Regions from separate parts of the Paenibacillus sp. FSL L8-0333 genome, predicted to be linked through region 1. Evidence: riboswitches for the same ligand, from Rfam matches in the RefSeq annotation. Region 1 holds a riboswitch; each other region holds the start of a gene.
The links. Region 1 has a riboswitch for cyclic di-AMP ahead of NYE72_RS02670 (hypothetical protein). Riboswitches for the same ligand answer to the same signal wherever they lie in the genome.
Positions count from the first base shown of each region.

Region 2: it holds a riboswitch for cyclic di-AMP, as region 1 does, so the genes downstream of both, NYE72_RS00545 (C40 family peptidase) here and NYE72_RS02670 (hypothetical protein) in region 1, are expected to answer to the same signal.
Region 3: it holds a riboswitch for cyclic di-AMP, as region 1 does, so the genes downstream of both, NYE72_RS11020 (KamA family radical SAM protein) here and NYE72_RS02670 (hypothetical protein) in region 1, are expected to answer to the same signal.

Region 1 is NZ_CP150186.1:597,961-604,129, forward strand. It holds gene NYE72_RS02645 (ATP-binding cassette domain-containing protein) at 1-93, shown strand, start outside; gene NYE72_RS02650 (ABC transporter permease) at 86-1,366, shown strand; gene NYE72_RS02655 (hypothetical protein) at 1,398-1,607, shown strand; gene NYE72_RS02660 (hypothetical protein) at 2,070-2,522, opposite strand; gene NYE72_RS02665 (hypothetical protein) at 2,563-3,084, opposite strand; gene NYE72_RS02670 (hypothetical protein) at 3,099-3,653, opposite strand; cyclic di-AMP (ydaO/yuaA leader) riboswitch at 3,722-3,886, opposite strand; cyclic di-AMP (ydaO/yuaA leader) riboswitch at 4,305-4,494, shown strand; gene NYE72_RS02675 (hypothetical protein) at 4,747-5,163, shown strand; partial or broken gene kdpA (potassium-transporting ATPase subunit KdpA) at 5,380-6,169, shown strand, end outside.
Region 2 is NZ_CP150186.1:112,636-118,804, forward strand. It holds gene NYE72_RS00535 (GNAT family N-acetyltransferase) at 1-419, opposite strand, end outside; gene NYE72_RS00540 (C40 family peptidase) at 608-1,060, opposite strand; cyclic di-AMP (ydaO/yuaA leader) riboswitch at 1,105-1,247, opposite strand; gene NYE72_RS00545 (C40 family peptidase) at 1,596-2,024, opposite strand; cyclic di-AMP (ydaO/yuaA leader) riboswitch at 2,082-2,220, opposite strand; gene NYE72_RS00550 (hypothetical protein) at 2,438-3,268, opposite strand; gene NYE72_RS00555 (M1 family metallopeptidase) at 3,280-5,286, opposite strand; gene NYE72_RS00560 (YwhD family protein) at 5,390-5,896, shown strand; gene NYE72_RS00565 (AbrB/MazE/SpoVT family DNA-binding domain-containing protein) at 5,975-6,169, opposite strand, start outside.
Region 3 is NZ_CP150186.1:2,516,926-2,523,094, reverse strand. It holds gene NYE72_RS11025 (AraC family transcriptional regulator) at 1-1,577, shown strand, start outside; cyclic di-AMP (ydaO/yuaA leader) riboswitch at 1,626-1,767, shown strand; gene NYE72_RS11020 (KamA family radical SAM protein) at 1,908-3,074, shown strand; gene NYE72_RS11015 (YafY family protein) at 3,217-4,128, shown strand; gene NYE72_RS11010 (DinB family protein) at 4,211-4,726, shown strand; gene NYE72_RS11005 (YdeI/OmpD-associated family protein) at 4,783-5,352, shown strand; gene NYE72_RS11000 (hypothetical protein) at 5,623-5,844, opposite strand.

The DNA.
Region 1 (6,169 bases):
GCGATAGCACAGGGTGAAGTGGAGCATTTTGAAATCAAGGAACCTACGTTAAACCAAATCTTTATCAGAGCGGTGGGTGAATCTAATGAATAAGATGGGGACAATTATCGGCTTTACCTTTAAAAATAAAGTTAGAACGAAATCATTTATGATTACTACTTTGATTCTAGTATTATTGCTCAGCATAGGGATGAATCTTCCCTATATCATCGATCAGTTTAAGGGTGATTCGGCCAAAAGTGAAGTTACTCAAATTGCTGTGATTGCTGAAGAGGGAAATCAGGTTGCAGAATTGTTGAAGGCTTATACTGCGCCAGAGGGCATGCCACAGGCTAAGATAGTACAATATGCTTCTGCGGATGATGCCGAGTTAAAGAAAGCATTAGATGAAGAGACAGTAGAAGGTTATGTTACTTTTGCAGAACCTACTGGTGAAGGGCTTCCACCCGTTACTTATCACAGTAATGATGGAGAACTAAACGGAGATGTTCAAGTTTATCTTCAAAATGCACTTCAGCAAGCAAACACACAATTCATCGTTGGCGACAAGCTGACCTCTGAACAGATTGCTGCAATGTCAACACCAGTGCAGATTACTACACAACAGCTTAACGCAGGCGGTGGCAGTGAAAGCTCTCAGGAGGACACTCCGGCCATTAACTACATTATCGTATATGCCATGCTTATGTTGTTCTTTATGTCCATTATGATGACAGGCAACATGATTGCCGCTGAGATAACCTCTGAGAAAAGCTCGCGGATTATGGAGATTCTCATTACAAGTGCCTCACCTTTAGCGCAAATGTTCGGTAAAGTTATCGGTGTTTTCCTAGTAGGAATATTGCAAATTGGGATCTTTGTCGCAGCGATCGTCGTCAATTTGACGCTCCCGCATAACGCAACCGTATTGGCTGATTTTGATCTCGATTTAGGCCAGCTCAATATTAACTTGCTGCTCTATGGATTTGTCTTGTACGTATTAGGTTACTTCCTCTATGCCTTGATGTATGCGGCTGTAGGTTCGATTGTCAGCCGTACGGAGGATCTCGGTCAGGCGGTAATGCCAATCATGATGTTAGGCTTCGTAGCGTTCTATGTTCCACTGTTCAGTATCTCCAATGCCGATACTCTAGTGGTTAAGATAGCGAGTTATGTACCTTTCACTTCACCATTGACGATGCTGCTCCGAATTGGTGTCGGTGAGGTGGCGATCTGGCAAGTCATTGTATCGCTGCTGATCCTGCTTGTGACTACCTTCATCTTCGGATGGCTGGCAGCCAAGATCTATCGTACCGGCGTACTGATGTACGGCAAACGCCCAAGTATTAAAGAAATCAGAAAAGCGATGAAAGCATACAAGATCTAAGAAGGCCTCATATAACTTTTAAGGAGTGCTAATGATGTCTACAAGCGAACAATATACCATTATGCTTTTAATGAGTTCGGTATCACTGGCTTCGGTTAGTAGAATGCTTCCGGATGGCTCCACTTTTATGGATTTCGTTCAAGGCGTATTGACCGGTGTTGCTATAGTGGGGATGTTGGCAGGATTGTGGATGTACAGTAAGGCGCGTAAGAGTAAGGCGCGTAAGAGTAAGGCACAATAGTAGGTACTGAATTTTCGGGGGGGATCCTAACAGCCATTTATGGTTGCTGGGATATCCCCGTTTTTGCGTTGGCAATCTCTTTGTATACGAGCTGATATAGCTAACGGACCCAGCAACACTTAAATGCAACAATCATCGAGATTTGGCAAGATATCGGACACAATAGTCGCTATTGGCATGAAAAACGGTGAATTAGTAGCTCTTTTAACCAAATAGTTGCACTGGAGTCCGATACTATGCTCAAAAGGCGATAAACGTGCAAATAATGTCATCTGGGTCCGTAAGCCTTGCCTTGGTGGAAGATGATTAGGGCCTGCTTGAAGACGATCCGAGACGCTCATCGCTCGGGATTTCTACTGGAGTCCGAACGCCGGCCAAATTTGAGGAAAAGCTTCAATTAAAGGCTCCTGAGTCCGTTAGATGCTTCATGCGCTTAAAGATCGTCTGAATTCTAGTTAGTGACTAAATTATAGAAAGATTTGCGCTCGTTCGTATATCCGCTTGGTCGGTCATCTGCTCCCGTACAGCTCTAAGCTGTGCTTTCAGTGCAGGAACACTTTTTTGCAGAATAATGCTTATTTGAGAAAGAGGCAGCTTTAAGCCGTACCACAATACCTTCACAAGCTGTTCCTCCCAAGGTAATCCCTTAGCCGATAGAAGAGAGCGCCGGGCAAAAGAATCAGCACACTGGCGAATACAAGTGCGGTAAGCGTGGATAGAGAATAACTGAGGGTCGAAGTTATCCTGACGATATATTTTATGAAGCTCTGTGAAGGTGCGGATAGTAACCTTGTCTGCCTCATTAGATTGTTCTAATAACATGGAACTGAGTACGTAGACTTCATTAGTATACTTTTGAACACACTCTGCAAATTTAGCACTGTAGGTGGACACGGGAGGTAAGGGGTCAGGCATGGTGAACACGATCCTTTCAGAATGAGAGATTTGCTTGAATCTATAATATAGAAAAGTAAGAGATGGATTTATTGATAAGATCGGCGGTGTCTGGTTCCGGGCAACTGTGTTTCTGCTGGGAGGCAGTGGAAAAAGCTTTGGAAGGTTTGTAGTAGAGCCGTTCACTTCTGGAATTGCTCCCCCCAGCTGCAACACTGTACAGACGCCCTTGCTGAATATGCCCAGCCAAGGATTTACCCTGGAGCTTGGCCTTTAAATCCTGCAAAGCACCCTGAACTAGCTCAAGCTTAACCTGCTCCCAATCTGAACCTTCGCGGCGGACCTTATCCAGCGCTTCCTCAAGACGGCAATGACAGATAGCCCGTAAAAAAGAACTCCATTTAATGAGATCGAAATTTTTGGTGTTGGCAGAGATTAGACAAGCCCCCCAACTGCAACCTCCCTTACAGGTGAGCTTCAGAATACCATAACGGCAGCCTTCAGCCCCTTCCATTCCATAGTGAATAGGCTCGGGTTCATCCAATACAAATACTTCAATGCGGGATAGTCTGCGCTGGTCCATAGTAGGGTTCCTCCTTAGATTTCCAAAAGCTTTAAGTCTACATGATGAGTGACACTAGCCTTTTCTACACAGGCGAGCATTTCCATTTTATTCTCACAGACTGCGGTATGCTCTAGCCATAGTCGGAACTTCTCTTTCCGTATAACAGATAGATGTAAGGGAAAGGTGCTGCGGGATCTCAAGACATACCAACCGGCGCTTACATCTTTCCAAGGCTCCTTGAAGGCTGTAAACCACGGGAGTTTTTGATGCGATGACCAATCCTGCTGCTGTTGTTGTTCTCGAATTTTTTTATATATTTCATATACAATCTTAGAGTCTAAACAGTCTTTACAAGAAGAAGGTGTACTGAATTGGCGAAGGGCTTGGATCTGGTTCTGGCCAAATGCATAACCTACAATGTACCTGTGATTATTTTCTTCGAACCACAAGGCCCCGAAACAAACGTAATTTAGACTTATCGGCTCAAGCAGCCCTTGATGTATCCCTAAATAATAGTGCTTCAAAACATTCACCCCATCCAGCGTGCTATCACCTAATAGGCTCAGGTAACGCAAAAACCGCAGCAAGAGGAGGACCTCTGCTGCGGTTTTGGATTACAGGCAGATATACCTGGGCCAAAGCGTGGCGGATCAAGGGTCTCTCTCTTTACGCTTACGAGGTTAGCTGTCGGATTCGGACGGTGAGAGTCGCCCTACCTATTGAGACTTACGCAGTCTCCTTTGGATTCACCCCAAGTAGGCCAGGTGGCCTGATGGTTCCCCCGTTCCCTGCGAATGCAGGAACTCAGCGTTGATTGTTTTTCATGAATTAGATTCAACCCGAATCATACTCTTTTCAAGATTTTCTGTAAAAAACGGAAAATGTTCTTTTAGAGCGATTTTAACCATATCCTGCCGACTACGACTGAAAAACGAGGTAAATAGGTATTTATGGCGTGTTATCGAGCTCTTTCTCGCTCAACCTCAGCTTCTTGCGTTTCAACCTATAAAGGAAATTTGCAGTATTTTCACCCTAAAAAGGTGAATAAAATCACATGGGTTATAGATAGCGATTAAACGCTCGAAACTCGAGTAAACAAGAGATATAGAGAGATTAGATATCAAGTAAGCGCTATCTAATGGGAAAATAGTTTTTAATTTGCATTATTTTGGCATCATTCAGGTTTTACAAGTCTTCGTGCATAAGAGTATGATTACTCCTGTTTCAACGACAATCGAATATTTGATCCGCTTAATTTCCGATAAGGAAAGCGGGGGAACCAACAATCGGCAGCCGATGTGAGAGTCGGAAGCTGATTATGGGGTGAATCCTGTAGAGGGTGCGAGTGAGCTCGCATCTATACAGGTAGGGCGACTCTCACCGCCCGAATCCGACAGCTAACCTCGTAAGCGTATGGAGAGAGGATGAGTGCAATGTGACCGCTAGCGAGCCACAGAGGAGATCCTTTGTGGCTTTTTGCTGTGCTCTTAGAAGCAAAGCATTTATGGAGGCCTCCCCCAAGAGGTCGCTAAATTCATCATTAGCGGTATTTGTTAGGCAGCGTCTAATGACGTGACACAACCGAGCTTTAGGTTGTGCCCGAAAATGACGATAGGTCAACATCCTTTCGGAGATTTTCGTTGCCTCCTTGTTGTAAATGAGCAGGAGGAGAAAAAAGAGATGACGGATCAGAATGAATATGTGCTTGTATGTGCGCCTACAAAGGCGGGAGAACATTTCATTAAACTTCTGAAGTTCAGGGGTATTAAGATGGCGGGATTAACCAACAATCTGGCTGAGAAAGCTTTACTAGAGGAGCTCGGAATCGAGCAGGTTATTCTAGTGGATACCCGCCATCAGAGCACTTGGTTTCGCCCATCGTTCCCGGTAGGCAGGGTATATCTGTTTGAGAGCAGCTTTCCGCTTTGCTGCCGCTATATTCAGATGTGCCGTACCTGGACGACACAGCCAATTTTTGTGATTACAAGTTCTATAAATCCTAGATTGGTCTATAAAAGACTTGGTGCGAGCTATGTAATCTATTCCCATAGTGGTGATGCTGATTTTCTAATCGATAGATCACCTCATCAAGGATAATGGAAGGAGTGCGGAAGATATGAGGGATCTGTATATGGTGGCTTCGTTAGCTGTAATTTACGGGTTATTTTATGGCTTTATGCGCTGGTGCGCAGGTGTAGTTGAGGATACGGGGAGGGATAAGCTGTGATTCTAGTAATCGCTGTTACCCTACTGTTGTTTATATATCTGGTTTACGCGTTGATTCATCCTGAGAAATTTTAAGGAGGGGCATTCATGGGCATTTTGCAAATAGTCGTCGTAATTGTAATTCTCATCTTGTTGGTCAAGCCGATGGGGACGTATTTATATCATGTATTTTCTAACGAACCGAATCGTACGGATCGCTGGTTTGCAGGCACAGAGAAAGGTATTTATAAGCTGATCGGCCTGAAAAAACGGGACGGAATGTCCTGGAAGAAGTATGCACTCAGCTTTGTTTTAACTAATATCGTACTGGTTGCTTTCAGTTATATTTTTCTAAGATTACAGCGGGGATTGCCGCTGAACCCGAATGGAATTGCCGATATGGAACAGACGCTTTCATTAAATACGGTGATCAGCTTTATGACCAATACGAACCTGCAGCATTATAGCGGGGAGACGGGACTATCGTATTTTTCACAAATGGCAGTCATCACGATGATGATGTTCACGTCTGCAGCGAACGGATTTTCTGTTGCGGTTGCTTTTGTCAGAGGGATTACAGGACAGAAATCAGTCGGAAATTTTTTTGAGGACTTCGTAAAAGCACATATTCGTGTATTCATTCCATTAGCTCTGCTAGTTTCATTGGTGCTGGTAGGATTGCATGTGCCACAAACGCTCAAGCCATCGCTTGAGGTCACTACACTCGAAGGGCAGACGCAACAAATCGCTATCGGTCCAGTCGCTTCTTTGGAGTCAATTAAACACTTAGGTACGAATGGTGGCGGCTTCTTCGGAGCCAATTCAGCGCATCCTTTTGAGAACCCTAATCCACTTACGAACGTTCTGGAGATTCTCTCTATGTGGATGTTGCCAGCCT
Region 2 (6,169 bases), 490 kb from region 1:
GTAATCGTAAATCCACATTTTTGATAAGTTCGAATGGCGCGTTGGTTCCAGGTCAGGACTTCCAGATCTATCTCACGATCAGGATAACGATTCAACGCTGTCTGGACGATGGCATCTACGAATAGTTTGCCTAAACCATGGCCGCATAGATCGGGGCGCATCCCAACTCCTAAACGGACGACTCCTTCCATCGGGAACAACTGTGCGAATCCGCACAAAACCTCATTTTCATTTAATATGGAGATATATTGTTCCTCCCGGAGCTGCGGATCACCAAACTCGATGCCAAGAGCCTGCATCTGCTCCCACGGCATCCAGCCATAAATATTATATGGGGGCGTATAGCTCCACTTACAAATAGCTTCTCCGTGAATTGCCTCCATAGGAACAACATGAAAAGTTACCGAGGGATTTATCATAAGGTCAACGATCTCCTTTCACGAGGACATTGCTATATTACTAATTATATACAAAATGGGGGAGGTTCGACTCAGAAACTTTATATGAGGGGAATGTTTTACAAATTATGAGAGGGGTAAATAAGTAATAAGACAAAAAAACAAGCTCTCCTCCAAGAGTACCTTGGAAAAGAGCCTATGTACGTTATTTATTGCACATCATCATTGTCTTCCGATTCAGCAGCAACCGATTGGTAAGCGTCTGTGCTCATAATGCGCTTGGCACCAACGTAGCGTTTCACGTAGTAGCTATCACTCAGAGAGCTAATCGTAACACCGCGTGAGGTAGAAGCGTGTGCGAACTTACCTTCACCGACATAAATGCCGACATGGGAGACACCTTTGCCACTTGTATTGAAGAATACAAGATCTCCGGCTCTTATATCATCACGGGAGATTGCTGTGCCCATTTGATATTGGGAACCTGATTGGTGTGGAAGGTTAATGCCAATCTTATCAAACACATACATTGTAAATCCGGAGCAATCAAATCCGTTAGTGGATATACCGCCGGATACGTATTTAGTACCGATGGCCTTGTCAATCACTTTATCCATTTTGGAATCTGCGAAAGCGCTTCCTGCTCCGATGGTGAGGATGATGGAAAAGCTTAGTACTGCTGCTGCTAACTTCTTCTTCAAAAGTGTATACCCCTTCCAAATGCCTACGAGGTTAGCTTAAGGGTTCGGTTGAAGGTCCCCTATGACCCCTCTATATAATGGAGGTCAATTCACCCAAAGTTGGTTCCCCCGTTTTCCTAATAGTTAGGAAACTCGGCTCATACTGTTGATTAGGATTAGCTTGTAATCAATACATGACAAAACCTTTGTAAATAACAACTTAATGATTACAAAAATGTTACTAAAATCTCACTGCGCTAATTGTAACAAACAGAAAGCCGCTTGGCAATCGTTTTTAACATATTAATGCAGAAAAATTGGCATTTTTACGGTAGAAAGGCATATGTAAGCGTTAATAATGACCTAATTTTTAATATAATTGCAATTTTTATCAAATAAACGTGTTTCAATTGGGCTCTAATAGTGTAAAAATATATTATGGAATAAAGAAAAACCCGAATTTGATTACGGGCATAATCAGATTCAGGTTCATATAGTTGTAATTGTGAGGAAGGTTTCAATCGAAGGCTACAGCTTGATAAGCTGAAGTACTCATTACTCTTTTAGCGCCAACATAACGATTGGCCCAGTAGGCCTGACTGAGTGAAGTGATGGTCACTCCACGCGAAGAGGACGATTGTGCGAATTTTCCGTTTCCAACATAAATGCCGACATGGGATACTCCATTGCCAAGTGTGTTAAAGAACACTAGATCACCAGAACGCAGATTGCTTTTGGATACAGCAGTTCCAACGCTATATTGAGCTTTTGATGTACGAGGTAAAGTAAGACCCACATTCTTGAATACATACTTTGTAAATCCAGAGCAATCAAATCCGGCAGTGCTTGTACCTCCGGTTTTATAGGCAACTCCAATAGTCTTTGAGATTACAGAGTCCATTTTAGAGTCGGCAAAGGCGCTTCCTCCACCAATAGATAATGCCATTACAAGTCCTAGCGCCGCAGCGACGCATTTTTTTCTTAAATTATGTCTTTTCAAAAGATGTACTCCTTCCAAGGCCTGCGAGGTTAGCTTAAGGGTTCGGTAGAAGATTCCCTATGATCCCTGTAAAGCGAGATCAATTCACCCAAAATATGGTTCCCCCACTTCCCGGTGCAAAGGAATTAGGCGTGTTAAGCACCAGAGAATGACGTTTCGACAGTTACACTTACGATAAATACATTTAGTTATGTAGGAATCGTTTCAATTGATTACAAAATTGTTACTAATAGCACAGGACTTATTGTAACAGAGCTTTTACGATTTTGCAAATACTCTTAAGTTATCCGTAATGAGAAAAAGTCCCAGCTCCTGAATACAGGAATTGGGACCTTTTTATTATGTCAAATAAGGTTGATTTATTGTGGAAATGCTTTGCTACGCCATAGATGATATTGTGCAGAGATTCCCCACATTTTTAAGAGCGTAGAAGGTAGTGGTGAGATTTGCCGTATTATAAGTGCCGGTAGGCCGGGACAGAACAGACCCGTCAGTCCGCACACTAGCAGTAAGAGCAGGCCTCCCGCCCCAAGTACAATGGAAACACCTATAGCAGGAATCAGTGACCGCAAGCAGATGATCAGTGAGGAGAACATTCCTGTACCGCCGGTGTAACCAAACTGCATATATAGAAGAAACAGGCGCACGATAAAAATATATATAAGCCATGCCAATACGTATGGTACTAAATGAAGTAACAAAGCGTAGTTAAACAAAGAGGATAAGAACAGCCCGTACATTTTTGGAGCAAGCCAGTAAAGCGGCAGCAGGGTCAGCACCCATTCGATTAGGCTAAAGACTAAGACAGGTAGTCCATAGATCTTCATGCCAGGGAAAAAGAACAGTCCACGCTCGCCCTTTCGCTCCTGGTGGAGCTCATGCAGCAATCCTGCCCTTATGAAAGGGGAAAGCAGAAGTCGCAAGACAACAAGCGCCAGAAGCATCCATAACCAAGTGCGTATCGCAGGGTCCGTATTCAAGCTGAACTGTCCCTCGATATAATACAACAGTCTGCCCATACCGCTGCCTCCGGCGTCTTTATCCGGATAGCGCAGTAGAATTGGAATAATAGCAGATCGGATGAAACCATACATAAAGTAGCCCCAGAGCAGTCGGTAGATGAAGAGCAGAATTAAAATATAAAATTGCTCCTTCATGCTTTGCCAGCCGCGGGTTATCGATGTTCTCACAATCATTCACCTCACCAGACAAGAGTTCCGAGCACGGTTTCAAGTAGTTTAGTTACACTTAATGTCCAGCGAGAGAGCGTCTTGGGCTCTATTTCCGCCAGCCTAAAGTTGTTTAGATGTTTGCTCTCCAATAAGATGGAATGTTCAGGGTCAATCTCAGCAGAGAGAAGAGGCTTATCGCTTAACAATTGAAACGTAGTCTCTACTCCTTCACCGTTCCAGACCCGCTGCACCGAAGAGCTGTCGGCGAATGTGAATTTCACGGGAACATCAACGTAATCGCTCCCTTTGTTTGAAATCTTCACTAATGATTCGTAGCTTGGAGCATCGCCGCTGTTATTTTTTTTAAAAGTAATCGTATCTACTGAGAAGTCAGGCGCTCCATCACCATAAATGTAATCATCGAAATAGGCCTGCCATGATTTTTTGGTTACCTTCTCAACGACTTTCTGAAAATCTGACGTAGCAGGATGCTGGAAACGGAACTTACGAGCGTAGGAGGACATGATGTTGTTCATTGCTTTGGTACCTACCTGGCGTTCGATATCTTTAAGTACAAGCTTGCCGCGGATATAAACATTTCGGCTATAGGAATCCGCCCCTGCATATTTCCACGTTTCCAGATTTAACGGCTCAGGTATAGTCACCAGGCTGGCCTGTAAAGGCAAATTAGACTTGATACCGTATTCTTGCTCCATAAGTCTGTCTTCGGCATAGGAAGTGAAGCTTTCATCCAGCCAGGCTTCCTCGAATTCATTACTGGCTACCATACCGTAGAAGTATTGATGGCCGATTTCATGAATGACGGTTCTTTCAAGTGAGGTATCTGGAGAAGAATCCGCGGCCCCAAAGGCTGTAATAAGGGTAGGGTATTCCATTCCTCCAGCACCGTTGCCCTCCTTAGGTGGGACGACAATAGACAGCGTAGAGTAGGGATAAGGACCATACCATTTGCTGAAGTAGGTCAGGGCAGCCTTGGCAGCCTGAAGGTAACGCTCTTTTAAATCTTTGTGTAGTGGGTCGAGATACACCTTAATTCGTACTCCAGGCACCTCCGGCGTAGAGAAGGCTTCCTCAGCTACTGTAAAATCAGGGGAAGCGGCCCAAGCGAAATCGTGGACATCATCGGCGTAGAACTGATATATTTTCTGATCTTGTTTGAGCTTGGCATTTTTTACAGGAAATCCGGTCGCAGCCACCGTATAGTTGGAAGGGACGGCAATCGTTACATTAAAAATGCCAAAATCACTGTAAAACTCAGAGGTCCCGTGATACTGATGCAGGTCCCAGCCTTCTTCTTTAACTCCGCGTGTGCCCCTCGGCTCGTATACACTAAGCTTAGGGAACCATTGCCCAGCCATAACGAAGTTGCCTGAAGCACCCATGCGTGCAAAGATTTTGGGCAGCTGGACTTCATACTGAAGCTTAAGTGTTACACTTTCCCCACCATTAACAGGCTGAGGAAGATGTACCTTTAGGAGCGTCCTATCGTTGATATTGCCGTCATCAGGTTGGACATATTGCACTCTTTGCATTAGCGAAGTTCCTTCTGTCGTGCGCAGATCGGTCAGCGTCATATTTCCGAAGCCATTCTCAGGCATACTGTCGCCTCTGAGCGTCCCCCCGGATTCCTTCATAAAGGTGGTATCTGATGAGGCAAATGCATTTGGATACATGTGAAAATATAAATCACTTACTGGCTTTACTCCGGGGTGTGTCCAGGTTACTGTCTCAGAAGCTTTTAAGGTTTCTGTGTCAGGAACAAGCTGGACATCAATGTGATACTCGACTACCCGCTGGCTTAAAGCCTCCTCTGCCGGGACGGGCGCGCTCTCAGGCAATACCTGCTGTGGTACGGCTGCAGGCGCTGTGCCGCTGGAGGACTTGGCCTCTTTTGAAGCAAAGCTAGTAACAGAAGCTGTAGAGCTATCCCCTGAAAAGGCCCGTATTCCTCCTCCCAGCAGCGCGAGGATGGCCAGGGTCGCAAAGATGATGTACTTTAATGACAGTGACTTCATAGTGTGATTCCTCCCGTGACAAGCATCTACGGGATGTATATGTTTGCAATCGCCGCATTATTAGCTAAAATTAAATTATTCGTAAGAGGAAGGGTGTGCACTCGTGGACAACATACAACCGGAGGGCAAGAAACAGATTGCCTTAAATATTGTGAACGCTAAAAGTAAACATAAAGGCTTTGGAGCAGGCTCTATAGATCTCAACAACGTTTCACCTGTCATTATTGATGGTGATGTGGCGGTTATTGATATCGGTGCCATGCATGCCAAGAGCAAAGTGGAAAAAGGAATTAAATTTTCCATGAATCGTGAAGATGTACCGAATGGAAGACAGGTTTGGGTGGTATGGGTAGCGGTAGACCGTACATTGGAAGCTCAATTTTATGGTGGAATCACAGCCTGTGAAATGTGGATTGATACAGAAGCGCGCCGCGGATGGAAAATTCTTGCCGAGCATGTCAATAAGCTGGATGCAGCTCTTAAACGCAAGATCGATGTGGCAGGGCTTGGAGCCATTGAGAAGTCGGCTCTCAAATCCCTTCTGATCTCTCATAATGAAGCATGGTGGAATGCATCCTCAGATGAGCTTAAAGCTGCACTGACTGAATAGTATAGGAGCCTCCAGAAGGGTTATCCGATATAGAAAAAGCTTCGACCTCCGGAAATAGGAGCGTCGAAGCTTTTTAATTTATGATTTGCTTGTGCTGCTAAGCTTGCGTTTGAGCTGACTCACTCTCGCTTGGCTAATCCCGAGGATTTCTGCAAGCTCTTTTTGGTTGGCATAGGGATGATCTTCAATAGCTTGTTCCAGGCGTTGGCACATTTCCTCTGTCTTTGACTTTCGGATGCTGGTGTTGTGCTCAGGTGCCTCAACAACAAAATC
Region 3 (6,169 bases), 1.9 Mb from region 1:
GCTCTATAACGCGTACAACCCGGGACTATACCCTTCTCATATTTACTGGAGGGAACGGACAATTGAACCTCGATGATCAAAGCGTGATACTAAGTACGGATAAATGTTATCTACTATCTCCTGGAATCTCCTATAGTACGAACAACCAGGAGCTGACGTTGTATTATTACCTCATCACCTTTACAGCAATTTATACAACCAAGCTTCCTAAACGATATTCTGGAGAGCTGCTTTCCGGCAGGCGGGAGTTAATTGTGCACCCGTTCACCAAGGTAATCCGACTAGTCGAAGACCTGCTCATGAACAGGAATAACACCGATGATGTACAACAATTCAAGCGACAATTAAAATTCCAAGAATTGCTGCTGTTACTTTTTGAGCATAATTACCCTTCCAAACACCTGCCAAGTCCTACGGAATCCGTAGAAAAGACCATAACATTCATTCAGGAGCATTATACAGAGAGTATCACCGTGAAGCAGTTAGCTGAACTGGCGGGAATATCAATCTGGCAATATACACCGATCTTTCAGCAGCTTACGGGTAAAAAGCCGCTTGAATACCTGACGGATCTGCGTATTAATCATTCCAAACGATTCCTGCAGGAATCGACTGAACCACTGCGGGAAATCGCCAGACTGGTCGGCTTCTCGGATGAATACTATTTCAGCCGCCGCTTTCGGCAAAAAACCGGAGTTACACCCGGACAATATGCACATCAGCAAGGTCGTAAGCTTACCGTCAAGGATTGGACGGGTCATGAGGTGGAAATTCCTGAACGAGCGAAACGTATTGTCTATCATGGCGAGACACTTGGCGACCTTCTCGCGTTAGCTGTAAAGCCTATCGGTGGAGATGAAGCATTCGCCCGGAACAGCGTCTATAAACATCGGCTTAAGAAGCTCGCCAACGTCGGGTTTCCACTGGACCCGCAGTTGACCGCTTCCCTAAACCCAGATTTGATCATTTTGGCAAATAGTGATGAAAGAGCCTACAGAGCAGTTTCTGGTATCGCTCCGACACTCACCTTTGATTCATTTGCGCCTCTCGACAACCGAATGCGGACATTAGGCAGTTGGCTAGGTAAACAGCGCGAAGCCGAAGCATGGCTGGAGTCATTCACAATCAAAAACGCTGCCATGTGGCAGCAGCTTTACTCGACAACTCTCCAAGTTGGAGAAACCGCCTCTGCTTTGGTCTATGATCATGGAGATCATCTATATGCTATGGGAATGTCCGGATTCTCCACTGCGCTTTATGCCCCATGTGGTTTACAACCGACCGAAGAGATCCAAGCCATATTGGACGAAGAGTTAGGGTTCGCCGAAGTTGATCCAACACGACTGCCTGCCTACGCCGGAGATCATATCTTCATGTTCATTCCGGAACGCAAAGACTCGCGAGCTGCGATGGAACGATTACTAGACAGTTCACTTTGGAACAGTCTCCCGGCAGTACGCCAGGGACATGTTTATCTGCTCGATGGAAGCAAATGGAACTCCAGTGATGCGTTAACCCGGGAGAAGCTACTAACGCTGCTGCCTAAACTACTCGGCGGAAGTAGCGCTAGCAATTGAAGGTGAATCTAGGATTCTCTTTTGACTTTTCAAAACTTCATAGGGTATACTTTATCTACGCTTAATTTCCAACTTTTACAGTTGAAAAGCGGGGGAACCAGTTAATTGGGGCGAATCATTGAGTATTAGAATGTAGGGTACCATCTTACCCGAGTCCGTCAGCTAACCTCGTCAGCAGTGGATGGGTCTGCTTTTCATGTTATTTACATAACCAGAGACCCTTGCTAAGGGTCTCTTTTTGTGCTTTTTTTGGACCCTGCTGGCAGTAGATTGGCCTTTGACACTAAGGCTCCCTCATTTCTCACACTACGAGACAAAGGAGAGATGTACGTGCAAAAGGTAAAGTACTTCACGGATATTAACAAAATAGCTATGTTGTCTGAGCTGGAAAAAGAGAATCTGAAAGAAATTACAGACAAATTTGTTTTTCGTGTAAATGACTACTATCTGTCTTTGATTAACTGGGATGATCCAGATGATCCCATCCGTAAGCTGGTTATTCCTAACGAAGGTGAACTGCTGGAGTATGGGCGCTGGGACGCCTCCGATGAGGACACGAATTATGTGGTACCTGGTTGTCAGCACAAGTATAGAACCACTGCACTACTGATTGTATCCGAGGTCTGCGGGGCTTATTGCCGCTACTGTTTTCGTAAGCGTCTGTTCCGAAATGACGTGAAAGAGGCGATGGCTGATGTCTCTCCGGGCTTGGAGTATATCGCAAAGAATCCGGAGATTAACAACGTACTTCTTACGGGTGGGGATAGTTTAATTCTCTCCACACCGAAGCTAAGATCCATTATTGAAAATCTAAGAAGCATTGAGCATGTTAAGATCATTAGACTAGGTTCCAAAATTCCCGTATTTAATCCGATGCGGATCTCTGAAGACGAAGAGCTGCTGGAGCTGATTCGTACTTACTCTACCGAAGACAAACGAATCTATGTTATGGCGCACATCAATCATCCTCGTGAAATCACACCTGAAGCCAAAAAAGCATTTAAAGCTCTCCACAACGCAGGGGCAATTGTCGTAAATCAGACTCCCATCCTCAAAGGCATCAACGATGATCCCATTATTTTAGGGGAACTACTGGACCGACTTTCATGGGCTGGCGTTACACCCTACTACTTCTTTGTGAACCGGCCCGTTGCCGGAAACCGGGATTTCGTATTACCGCTCGAGCAAGTCTATCAAATTGTAGAAGAAGCCAAAGCTAGAACCTCAGGACTTGGCAAAAGAGTACGCTTATCCATGAGCCACACCTCAGGAAAAATAGAAATTCTCGCCATTGATAACGGGAAAGCCTATCTCAAATACCATCAATCCAGAGATCAGGAATACGGAAAATTCATGATTCTAGATTGTCCAAAGGACGCCGAATGGTTCGATGACCTGCCTGGGAATGAGCAATATTGGACCCCACCTGTGAAAAAAAACGATGCTATTATTTCTGTTAATGATTTATCAGAGCCTGCGGATTTAATCTGTAAATAAATTAATCGGCTCTGTCAGACTCTGTCATAGGATATTTCTTCATCACCAACAACAAAACTCCTCCCTCCCAAAATTAGCCCGAAAAAATCTATGATATAATCACGCTGTAACACGAAATGGACTAATGGGTGGGAATGCACACATGAAATTGGAACGATTGATTTCTATGATCTACAAGCTATTGAACCACGAAGTTTTATCTGCCTCCAAGCTGGCTGAAGAGTTTCAGGTTTCCCAGCGAACAATCTATAGGGATATCGATGTGATTTGTGCCGCTGGTATCCCGGTCGTATCGTATCAGGGTACTAAAGGTGGATATGGCATTATGGACGGATATAAAATGGATAAAAGCCTGCTCCGTTCGTATGATGTCACTTCTCTGATTACTGTACTTAACAGTCTCTCTTCCGTGTTTGAAGATGAGCATACGCAAGGAACCATTGAACGGCTGCAAACGATAGGAACGGAGCCACAGACTTCTAGTCTCGCGGTGGATCTTGAAACCCGGCGTACGGATCCTGACGCACTTCCTCTTTTACGTGCGGCTATAGCGGAACGAAATGTTGTCCGTTTTGATTACATCAGTGTAAAAAATGAACGTACAACCCGTGAAATGGAACCAGTAAAGCTTCATTTTAAATATAGTAACTGGTACATCTATGGTTATTGCCGGGCACGGCAGGACTATCGGGAGTTTCGTCTTTCCCGGATGCTGAATTTGTTCCTGACGCAGGATACCTTTCAATCACAACATGAAGTACCCAAAGAGGCTGGCTGTTCAAACAGGGTAGATCAGGTGGAGGAAATAGTAATCCGGGTGGACCCTGAGGCTTTGGCAGAAGCTTTGGATCAGTTTCATCAAGTCGACAAGGAATTTCATTCCGATAAAAGCATGACGATGCGAATTCCTGTGTATAAGCCATTGGAAGCTCGTTGGCTTTGGTCCATTCTGCTGAGTTTCGGCAGCGGGGCCGAAGTCCTCGAACCCCCTGCATTGCGAGGTATTTTAAAAGAGCAGCTTCAAAACACACTCAAACTTTATGAAGAAGTATGACAGTCTGATGTCATACTTCTTCTTTTATATTAACAACAGTAACAAAAACAAATCCATGACAATTCAAAAGGAGACCATACGAATGACAAATTATCCAGTAGAAATGTTTAAATACCACACATGGGCAAACCAAACTATCCTGGGGAGAATCAAGGAACTCCCGGCTTCTGTGCTAAGTCAAGAAGTGAACAGCTCATTTCCCACCATCGCTCATGCCCTTAGCCATATCTATGCGGTTGATACGATCTGGTATCTTGTTTTAACGGGCACTGCCATGCCTGAGGCTTTTCAACAAAGTATCCCGCTAAATTTGAGCATTCTAGATTCTGTGGATGAATACGTAAATATCTTTGCCCAGCTATCAGAACAATACAAAGAATGGTTACACAACCAATCCGATTTGGAGCAAACCATTCTGCTTGACAATCCATTCGCCGGAATCCGCCAAACACGCCTATCAGAAATTGTGTTGCAAGTCGTCAATCACGGGACTTATCATAGAGGTAATATATCTACTATGTTACGGCAGTTAGGCCACGTTTCCACCATGAATGACTATTCTCTTTTTTGGTATCAGGTAACAGCGGAAGCTATTTAAACACTAATGGGCAATGTACTCCACTCCATACCTAGAAAGGAAATTGTATTTTAATTATGGAGATTGAAAATCTAATTACAGTAAAATCGAGGGAAGATTTAAGAGTTTGGCTGCAGGAGAATTGTAAGACTGAAAAATCTTGTTGGGTACTCGTTAGTATGAAGCCAAACCCAGAAACGTTGCTATATTTGGACGTGGTCGAGGAATGTTTGTGTTTTGGATGGATCGATGGAGTGAAAAAGAAAATTTCGGAAACAGAGCTGGCGCAAAGACTCTCTCCCCGAAGTAAAAAAAGCTCTTGGACTGAATTGAACAAAGAACGGGTCCGCCGCCTCGAAAAGCTGGGGTTAATGAGTGCTGAAGGAAAACGGATACTTCCTGATATGAACCCTGATTCTTTTATAGTAGATAAGATTATAGAGCAAAGGCTAAAAGAGGACAGGCAAGTATATGAGAATTTCCGGGCCTTTCCCCCCCTTTATAAAAGAGTTCGGATCGACACGATCCAAAGCAATAAACATCAGCCAGATTTATTTAAGAGTAAATTAGACAAATTCATAACAAACACTAAAGAAAATAAAATGTACGGGCAATGGCATGATAATGGACGTCTGCTAGATTATTAAGCTGCGCTAGATGCATGATCTCCTGCTGAGGCTTTCGGACTCCAATGACGCTATTTACTAATTTATCGCCTCTTCAGCAATCCATCGGACTCCAGCGCAGCTATTCCTTAGAAACAGGCTCTTATAAGGCGTTTTTTTTCGCCAATAGGGGCTATGCGGTCCGATAATACTCCAAATGACGGATTTTCCTGCATTTAAGGTCCGCTGAGTCCGATACGCCGAAGAATGATCATTTGCTGGACTCCTGAGTCCGACACCGCCGAAGCATGGTCATTCACTGGTCTGCTGAGTCCGATACCGCCGAAGCATGGTCATTTGCTGGACTCCTGAGTCCGATACCGCCGAAGTATGATCATTTGCTGGGTCAACTGCTATTGCTATTGCTATTGCTATTGCTATTGCTATTGCTACTGCTACTGCTACTGCTACTGCTACTGCTACTGCTACTGCTACTGCTACTGCTACTGCTACTGCTACTGCTACTGATACCATGATCTCCTGCTGAGGCTTTCGGACCCCAATGACGCTATTTACTAATTTATCGCCTTTTCAGCAACTCATCGGACTCCAGCGCAGCTATTCCTTAGAAACTGGCTCTTATAAGGCGTTTTTTTCGCCAATAGGGGCTATGCGGTCCGATAATACTCCAAATGGCGGATTTTCCTGCATTTAAGGTCTACTGAGTCCGATACCGCCGAAGCATAGTCATTCGCTGGGTCAACTGCTATTGCTATTGCTATTGCTACTGCTACTGCTGCTGACACCATGATCTCCTGCTGAGGCTTTCGGACTCCAATGATGCTATTTACTAATTTAT